Regions from separate parts of the Streptomyces sp. NPDC020996 genome, predicted to be linked through region 2. Evidence: riboswitches for the same ligand, from Rfam matches in the RefSeq annotation. Region 2 holds a riboswitch; the other holds the start of a gene.
What was found. Region 2 has a riboswitch for cyclic di-AMP ahead of AB0G63_RS37690 (transglycosylase SLT domain-containing protein). Riboswitches for the same ligand answer to the same signal wherever they lie in the genome.

Region 1 (4,154 bases), on a different contig from region 2:
CACCCACGGCGAGCAGCGTCACGGCGACGGACAGGCCCGCGCGGTCCTTGCCCGCGGCACAGTGCATCAGCGCGGGCACGCTGTCCTCGGCCAGCGCGTGCAGCACGCGCGTGTGCTCGCCGGTGCGCTCCTTGACGATGAGGCGGTACGAGCCGATCATGCGGCCGGCCGCCTTGCCGTCCCCGAGTATCTCGCGCAGCTGGTCGAGGTCTCCGTCCCGGACCATCTTCCAGAACTCGGCGCCGTCCGCCGGGTCGCTCAGCGGCAGGTTCACATTGCGCACGCCCGGCAGCTCGACGTCCGGGCCCTCCAGCCTCTGGTCCGCGGCGTTGCGGAAGTCGAAGACCGTGTGCAGCCCCAGCGAGGCGAGGAAGGCGGTGTCCTCCGCGGTGGCGTGCGCGAGGTGGCCGCTGCGGAACAGCACTCCGTGGCGCACCCGTCGTCCGTCCACCGTCGGCAGGCCCCCCACGTCGCGGAAGTTTCGGACTCCTGCCAGCTCGGGCTCGGTCGACGGGATCTGCTGCGTCACGGGGGCTCCTCCCAGTCGTCCCCGCCGGCGCTGCTCGTCGACGGGCACCTCCTTGACGATACGACACGCACACCCCGGCTCAGCAGGGGTGTGCGGTCTGCCGCCGGGGAGCCCGTGGCGATTCCGCGGCGAGTCGGTGGCGAGTTGGTGGCGAGTCAGTGGCGCACCGGTGGCGAGCCGGTACGAATGCCGCGAAACGGACCATGTGCCCCGAGGATGCTTCCCTGGTGCATTGCCCCTGCCTGAGTCTTCTGTCCGAATTGGCGCTTTGGGTGGATTTCATTCCAACTCGCTCCGGAATAAGGAATGCTGGCGCGAGGTCGCGTGAGCATCGTCATATCGGTCACCGTGAGTCGCCCGTCATGTTCACGTAATGCGTATTGCTTTTCAGGGAATTTGGCCGCTGAAGTCGCCTCGGAATCAACGGAGGGTGACCGTGAATTCCGGTAAGGGATCAAGAGAAACGTGCGCTTCCCGCAACCTCTTGCTTGTCCCTTCGCGTCGTGGTCGCTTACGTTCGCCACGCAATCCGGGCGGACGCCGAATCCTGCCGCCGCCTGGAATCCCGCACCACTCACCCGTGCACGGCAGGAGCGGGGGACCCACAGGTAGAACCGCCTGTCCGGTCTCCGGAACAGGCTTGGGGTCAAGTCGCGCCCACGGCGCGGCCGGACATCTCCAGTCCGCACCCGACAGCTCACCTCGCAGGCGCCGGAGAGGAATTCGTCATGCCCGCGAAGGGTAAGCACCGCCGCCCCAAGTCCCAGCGCTTCACCCGCTCCATCGCCGTCGCCGGAACCGGCGGCGCCGCGCTCGCCCTCCCTCTGCTGGGGGCCACCGGCGCCCACGCCGACACCGCGCAGTCCACCGCGCAGCCGGTTTCGCAGAAGGCCGTGCAGTCCCTTTCCGGCGCCGAGAAGGCGGCGGCCGAGGGGAAGAAGGCCGCGAAGGAGAGGGCCGCGAACAACGCGCGCGTGCGGACCTATTCGGTGCGCAAGGGCGACTGGCTCTCGAAGATCGCCGAGCAGCAGGGCGTCCGCGGCGGCTGGAAGAAGCTGTACGCGGACAACCGCGAGGCCGTCGGCGACGACCCGTCGCTGATCCATCCCGGCCTGAAGCTCGTCCTCGGCAAGAAGGCCACGAGCGGCGCCACCAAGTCGTCGTCCTCTTCGTCACCTTCGTCCTCTTCGTCGCCTTCCTCCTCGGCGGCCTCTTCCTCTTCGTCGTCCTCTTCGGCTCCCGCGCCTTCCGCCGGCTCTCCGTCCTCCTCCTCCGCCGCCGACGTGTCCTCCTCCTCGCCTTCCTCGCAGCAGGCGACGGTCACCCAGGCCGCCGAGTCCACCGGCACCTCCAGCGGTTACACCCTCCCGGTCTCCGGGGCCGGTGTCGGCACCGGATACCGCGTCGCGGGCAGCATGTGGTCCAGCGGCTACCACACCGGCGTCGACTTCGTCGTGCCTACCGGCACCTCGCTGAAGGCCGTGGGCGCCGGCACGGTCGTCTCCGCGGGCTGGGGCGGCGCCTACGGCAACCAGGTCGTCATCCAGCTGAGCGACGGCTACTACGCCCAGTACGCCCACCTCTCGCAGCTCTCCGTCTCGGCCGGCCAGACCGTCACCGCCGGCCAGCAGATCGGTCTCTCCGGCGCGACCGGCAACGTGACCGGCCCGCACCTGCACTTCGAGATCCGCACCACGCCGAACTACGGCTCCGACGTGGACCCGGTCGGCTACCTCCGCTCCAAGGGCGTCGCCGTCGGCTGACGGTTCCCCGGCCGCCCGGCATGCCGCCGAGGACCGGACCCCGATCCCCGGGTCCGGTCCTCGGCCGTCGCCGCGTACGGGGGCGGCGTATTCCGGGTTTGGTGAACAATTTGGGCGTGGCTTATCTCACCGTTCGTCAAGCCCTCCCTACGGTCGCGTAGGTCACAGTGGACGGTGAATCATGACCTGCTGTGGCAGACGATTCGAAGAGTGACAGCAGATCAGTGATCGGGTCGTACGTCGCGGTGGGGGACAGCTTCACCGAGGGCGTCGGCGACCCGGGTCCCGGCGGGGCGTTCGTCGGCTGGGCGGACCGGTTCGCGGTGCTCCTCGCCGACCGGCGGGCCGAGGGCGACTTCACGTACACGAACCTCGCCGTGCGCGGCAGGCTGCTCGACCAGATCGTGGCCGAGCAGGTCCCGCAGGCCGTCGAACTCGCTCCGGACCTGGTGTCCTTCTGCGCGGGCGGCAACGACATCCTCCGGCCCGGCACCGACCCCGACGAGGTCGCCGAGCGCTTCGAGCGGGCGGTCGCACGGCTCACCGAGGCCGCCGGCACCGTCATGGTGACGACGGGCTTCGACACCCGTGGCGTCCCGGTGCTCAAACGCCTGCGCGGCAAGATCGCCACCTACAACGGCCATGTGCGGGCCATCGCCGACCGTTACGGCTGTCCCGTGCTGGACCTGTGGTCCCTGAAGTCCATCCAGGACCGCCGGGCCTGGGACCACGACCGGCTCCACCTCTCGCCCGAGGGGCACACGCGCGTGGCGCTGCGGGCCGGCCAGGTCCTCGGCCTGGAGGTGCCGGCCGATCCCGAGCAGTCCTGGCCGCCGCTTCCGCCGCGCGGCACCCTGGAGATCCGGCGGGACGACGTGCAGTGGGCGCGCGAGTACCTGGTGCCCTGGATCGGGCGACGCCTGCGGGGTGAGTCGTCCGGCGACCACGTCCAGGCGAAGGGGATGCTGTCCCCGTACGACATCAAACTGCGGATCGAGTCGGTCGCCTGACCCGGCGCTCCCGCGCGTTCCGTGCACGCGCCGCCGAGCGGTGACTCCGCACCCGGTACCCCGTACCCCCTACCCCGTCTCCCGTACTCCGTATTCCGTACGGCCGGCCGGGAACAGCCGGCCGGCGGACGGTGTTCTGCCCGTACATGACGACGAGCGACGCCACCGCGACGGGTGTGCTGCACTACACCGCCTTCTCCGACGACCCCGCCGGGGGCAACCCGGCCGGGGTCGTCCTCGACGCGAGCGGTCTCGGCGACGCCGCCATGCTCGCCGTAGCCGCCGAGGTCGGCTACTCGGAGACCGCGTTCCTGACCCCCGGTCCGCAGCGGCCCGGCACCGATCCCGGACGGGTCTTCACCGTGCGGTACTTCAGCCCCAAGGCGGAGGTGCCGTTCTGCGGGCACGCCACCGTCGCGGCCGCCGTCGCGCTCACCGAGCGGACCGGGCCCGGCGAACTGCTGTTCGTGACGCAGGCCGGCGACGTCCCGGTGTCGGTCGCGGCCGAGCCGTCCGGCGCCCTGCGCGCGACCCTGACCAGCGTCGAGCCGTACGTCGCCGACGCGGCCGCCGACGACGTCGCCGAGGCGCTGGCCGCCCTCGACTGGCCCGCCGCCGACCTGGACCCGGCGCTGCCGCCGCGCATCGCCTTCGCGGGCGCCCGGCATCTGGTGCTGGCGGCGGCCGGCCGCGCCCGACTGGCCGCCCTGGACTACGACTTCGAGCGCCTCACCGCCCTGATGGACCGTCTGGACCTGACGACCCTGCAACTGGTCTGGCGAGAGCGCGAGGACGTCTTCCACGTCCGCGACCCCTTCCCCGTCGGCGGTGTGGTGGAGGACCCCGCCACCG
Region 2 (4,154 bases):
GGTAGGGCAGCAGCGGGTGCGTGCGCTCGGGCGGCGCCACCCGGGCCTCCTCCAGCGCGTCCAGCGGGGTGATCCACGCCGACACCGAGGTGGCGAAGGACTTGCCGAGGAACGGGCCGAGGGGGACGTACTCCCAGGCCTGGATGTCGCGCGCCGACCAGTCGTTGAGCAGGCACAGCCCGAAGACGTGGTCGCGGAAGTCGCCGAGCGCCACCGGCCGGCCCATCCGCGACTCCACGCCCACCACGAAGCCGACCTCGGCCTCGATGTCCAGCCGTACGGACGGTCCGAAGACGGGCGCGGCGTCGCTCGGGGCCTTGCGCTGCCCCGACGGGCGGACGACGTCCGTGCCGGAGACGACCACCGTGCCCGACCGGCCGTGGTAACCGATCGGCAGGTGCTTCCAGTTGGGGGTCAGCGAGTCGGCGGCGTCGGGGCGGAAGATCTGCCCGACGTTCCGGGCGTGGTTCTCGGAGGCGTAGAAGTCGACGTAGTCCGCGACCTCGAAGGGAAGGTGCAGGGTCACCGCGGACAGCGGGTGCAGGAACCGTTCGACCGTCTCCCGGTGGGCGGGCACGGTCACCCACGCCGTCAGCGCGCGCCGCACGTCCGACCAGGCGGTGCGGCCCGCGGCGAGGAGCGGGTTCAGCGAGGGCCGCGCGAGCAGGGAGGCGTACGGGGAGCCGAGCGCCACCGCCGCCGCGCCCGCGTCGAGGACGTGGTCGCCGAGGCGGACGCCCACGGTCCGGTCGGCGGACCCCTCGGGCGAGAAGACGCCGTAGGGAAGGTTGTGCGGGCCGAAGGGGTCGCCCTCGGGGACATCGAAGGGGGGCATGGGTGCTGCCTCACTCTCACCATGTGTCGCGTGCCGTCATGGGGCCGCGCGTACCGTCATGTGGCCGCGCCACACGTTACGGCCGAGTCGCCTGCCTTGGGCAGTTGTCCTGGGCAGTGTCGGGTACCGCGTGGTGAGCCGCGGCCCGCCAAGACGGGGCGCGAGCTTCGTGTCGTCGGTGCCGGGCCCGTCCTTCACCGGGCTGCCGGCCGAGGGCTCCTTCGGCGATGTCGGTGCGGTGAAGCGGGCGTGCGGAACCGGGCGTGCGGAACCGGGTGTGCGGAACCGGGTGTGCGGAACCGGGTGCGGGGCGGGGCTCCGCAACCGCCGTCCGGGCGCGGTGAGTCGGCGCGCCGCCCGGTCCGTATTCTCTGATCATGGCCGCACCCACCGCATACGCACTCGTCGCCACCGACCTGGACGGCACCCTGCTCCGAAGCGACGACACGCTCTCCGACCGCTCCCTCGCCGCGCTCGCGCGGGCGGCGGAGGCCGGCGCCCGGCACCTCGTCGTCACGGGCCGGCCGGCGCCGCGCGTACGGCCGCTGCTGGACGCCCTGGGCGGCGGCGGGCTCGCGGTGTGCGCGCAGGGCGCACAGGTCTACGACGCCGCGGCGGACCGCCTGCTGTGGTCCGTCACCCTGGACCGGGAACTGGCCGAGACCGCGCTCGGGAAGATAGAGGCCGAGGTGGGAGAGGTGTACGCGGCCGTCGACCAGGACGGCGTCGACGGGCTCACGCTCATCGAGCCCGGCTACCTCATGCCGCACCCCACCCTGCCCGCCGTGCGGGTCGGGCGGCGCGACGACCTGTGGAGCGCGCCGATCAGCAAGGTGCTGCTGCGTCACCCCGACCTCAGCGACGACGAGTTGACGGAGACGGCGCGCGCGGTGGTCGGTCCCCTCGCCACGGTCACCATGTCGGGACCCGGCACCGTCGAGCTCCAGCCGTGCGGGGTCACCAAGGCGACCGGCCTCGCGCTGGCCGCCGAACACCTGGGCCTGGGTCCGCACGAGACGATCGCCTTCGGGGACATGCCCAACGACATCCCCATGTTCGACTGGGCCGCCCACGGCGTCGCCATGGCCAACGCCCACCCCGAACTCCTCGCCGTCGCCGACGAGATCACCCTGTCGAACGAGGACGACGGCATCGCCGTCGTCCTCGAGCGGCTGTTCTCCGGGGCCTGATAGCCGCGCCTAGTAGGCGCCGTAGACGTTGTCGATCGAGCCGTAGCGCTTGGCCGCGTAGTTGCAGGCGGCGGTGATGTTCGCGATCGGGTCGTAGGGGTCGTACGACGTGCCGGGCACGTGGTAGGCGGCGAACGTCGGGTCGATGACCTGCAGCAGGCCCTTGGAGGGGGTGCCGGCGGCGGCGTTCGAGTCCCAGTTGTTGATCGCGTTCGGGTTGCCCGAGGACTCGCGCATGACGTTGCGGTAGATGCCGTTGTAGGAGCCCGGGATGCCGTGCTGCGCCATGACGCTGAGGGAGGCCCGGATCCAGCCGTCGAGGTTGTTGGGGTAGCCCAGCGAGGCGGCGGTGACGGTGGTCGAGGTGGCCGCGGACGCCTCGGTCGCGCCGACGAGCGGCAGCGCGAGCACGGCGAGGCCGGTGCCGGCGACGGCGAGTTTGCGGACGAGACGGGAGTTTCTGACGCGGGGGTGCCGGGCAGCTGCAGACATGACGGTTCCTCTCCGGCGCCTGCGAGGTGAGCTGTCGGGTTCGGGCGGGAGATGCCCGGCCGCCTCGCCCTGCGGCGACGCGACTTCACCCCTAGCCGGCCCGGTACGGTGCCCGGTCCGGCGACTTACCTGGTTCCCCCGCTCCTGCCGTGCGTGAGTTCGTCGATGGCTGTTCCCGGGCGGCGGCAGGATTCGGCGTCCGCCCGACAGGCCGGGAACGTATGCGAGAGCACATGTCCGGAACAAGTGGCGGTTTCGTATGCCGGGCTTTTTGACCTTGATGTGGGGCTTATGGGGTGCTTGATCCTTTGCGGCAGCCAAGGGTCAAATGGGCGGCGGTGAAAGGGATGTGAGGGTGTGGCGCGCGGGCGGCGGTACGGGGGCGGGCGTGAGCCAACTCACGGGCTTTCACAAGTGCGGCAAAACGGTCAATGAGGCCAACTCGGTTGCAATGGGCCGCTCGTGGGTCGGGGTGGTGTCATGTGGGCGGACTGCCGCCTGGTGATGGGTTCGGTGGAGGGTCGGTGAGCGGCCTGTGGGCGGCCTGTGGGCGGCTCGGTGTGGAGGGCCTGTGGGCGACCCGGCGGGCATGGGCGGGTGCGTGGTGGCTCGGCCGGCGGTCGGTGAGTGGCCGCCGGCCGGGCGGTGCCCTCCCGCGGGCCGGGCTGTGCCATCCCGCGCCGCAGGGGTCGCCTTGCGTGCCCACGTCAAGGGGCCTCGGTGCGGGCGCTGCTCGGCCCCAGGGCTCCGGCTCGCTTCCCTTGTCGGCCGATCGGGTATGTCTATAAATGTCCGTTCGTATCTGGTGATCGAAAACATGGCAGCCGTGATCCGATACCGCCCGTGCTGGACGGGTGGGCGGCATGGGTGATCGAAAGCCGACCGGATACGCTGACTTGAGTGGGGGCAGCGACCTATCGACAAACCGTGTAATCGCCAGCAGACACCAGCAGACAGGAGACCCCTCGTGACCGTCGTCGGGCCATTCGGGCTGAGCGTGCGGGACCAGGCTCTGGAAGCCGATGTCCAGGCCGGATTGGCGGCTGTCGAGGAGGGACTGCTCGAAGCCACCAAGAGCGAGGTCCCCTTCATCACGGAAGCCGCCCAGCACCTGGTGCGGGCGGGCGGGAAGCGGTTCCGTCCGCTCCTCGTGATGCTCGCCGCCCGGTTCGGTGACCCGTACGCGCCGGGGATCGTGCCGTCGGCCGTGGTCGTGGAGCTGACCCACCTCGCGACCCTGTACCACGACGACGTCATGGACGAGGCGGCGGTGCGGCGCGGCGTGGACAGTGCGAACACCCGCTGGGGCAACTCGGTGGCGGTCCTCACCGGCGACTTCCTGTTCGCCCGCGCCTCGCACATCCTGGCCGACCTGGGGCCCGAGGCGGTCCGGGTGCAGGCCGAGGCGTTCGAGCGGCTGGTCACCGGGCAGATCCTGGAGACCGCTGGCCCGCAGGACGGCCGGGACCCCGTCGAGCACTACCTCGACGTCCTGGGCGGCAAGACGGGGTCGCTGGTGGCCGTGTCCTGTCGGTTCGGCGCGATGATGTCCGGCGCCGACGAGACGGTCGTCGACGTGCTCACCCAGTACGGGGAGCGGCTCGGCGTCGCCTTCCAGCTGGCCGACGACGTGCTGG

Region 1: linked by a shared signal. The riboswitch ahead of AB0G63_RS10690 (LysM peptidoglycan-binding domain-containing M23 family metallopeptidase) and the one ahead of AB0G63_RS37690 (transglycosylase SLT domain-containing protein) in region 2 are both predicted to bind cyclic di-AMP.

What each region holds. Positions count from the first base shown of each region.
Region 1 covers NZ_JBFADM010000011.1:4,991-9,144, forward strand. The annotation lists gene AB0G63_RS10685 (tyrosine-protein phosphatase) at 1-529, opposite strand, end outside; cyclic di-AMP (ydaO/yuaA leader) riboswitch at 1,074-1,253, shown strand; gene AB0G63_RS10690 (LysM peptidoglycan-binding domain-containing M23 family metallopeptidase) at 1,258-2,292, shown strand; gene AB0G63_RS10695 (SGNH/GDSL hydrolase family protein) at 2,517-3,302, shown strand; gene AB0G63_RS10700 (PhzF family phenazine biosynthesis isomerase) at 3,449-4,154, shown strand, end outside.
Region 2 covers NZ_JBFADM010000106.1:9,732-13,885, reverse strand. The annotation lists gene fahA (fumarylacetoacetase) at 1-835, opposite strand, end outside; gene AB0G63_RS37695 (HAD family hydrolase) at 1,213-2,025, shown strand; gene AB0G63_RS37690 (transglycosylase SLT domain-containing protein) at 2,035-2,517, opposite strand; cyclic di-AMP (ydaO/yuaA leader) riboswitch at 2,519-2,692, opposite strand; gene AB0G63_RS37685 (polyprenyl synthetase family protein) at 3,485-4,154, shown strand, end outside.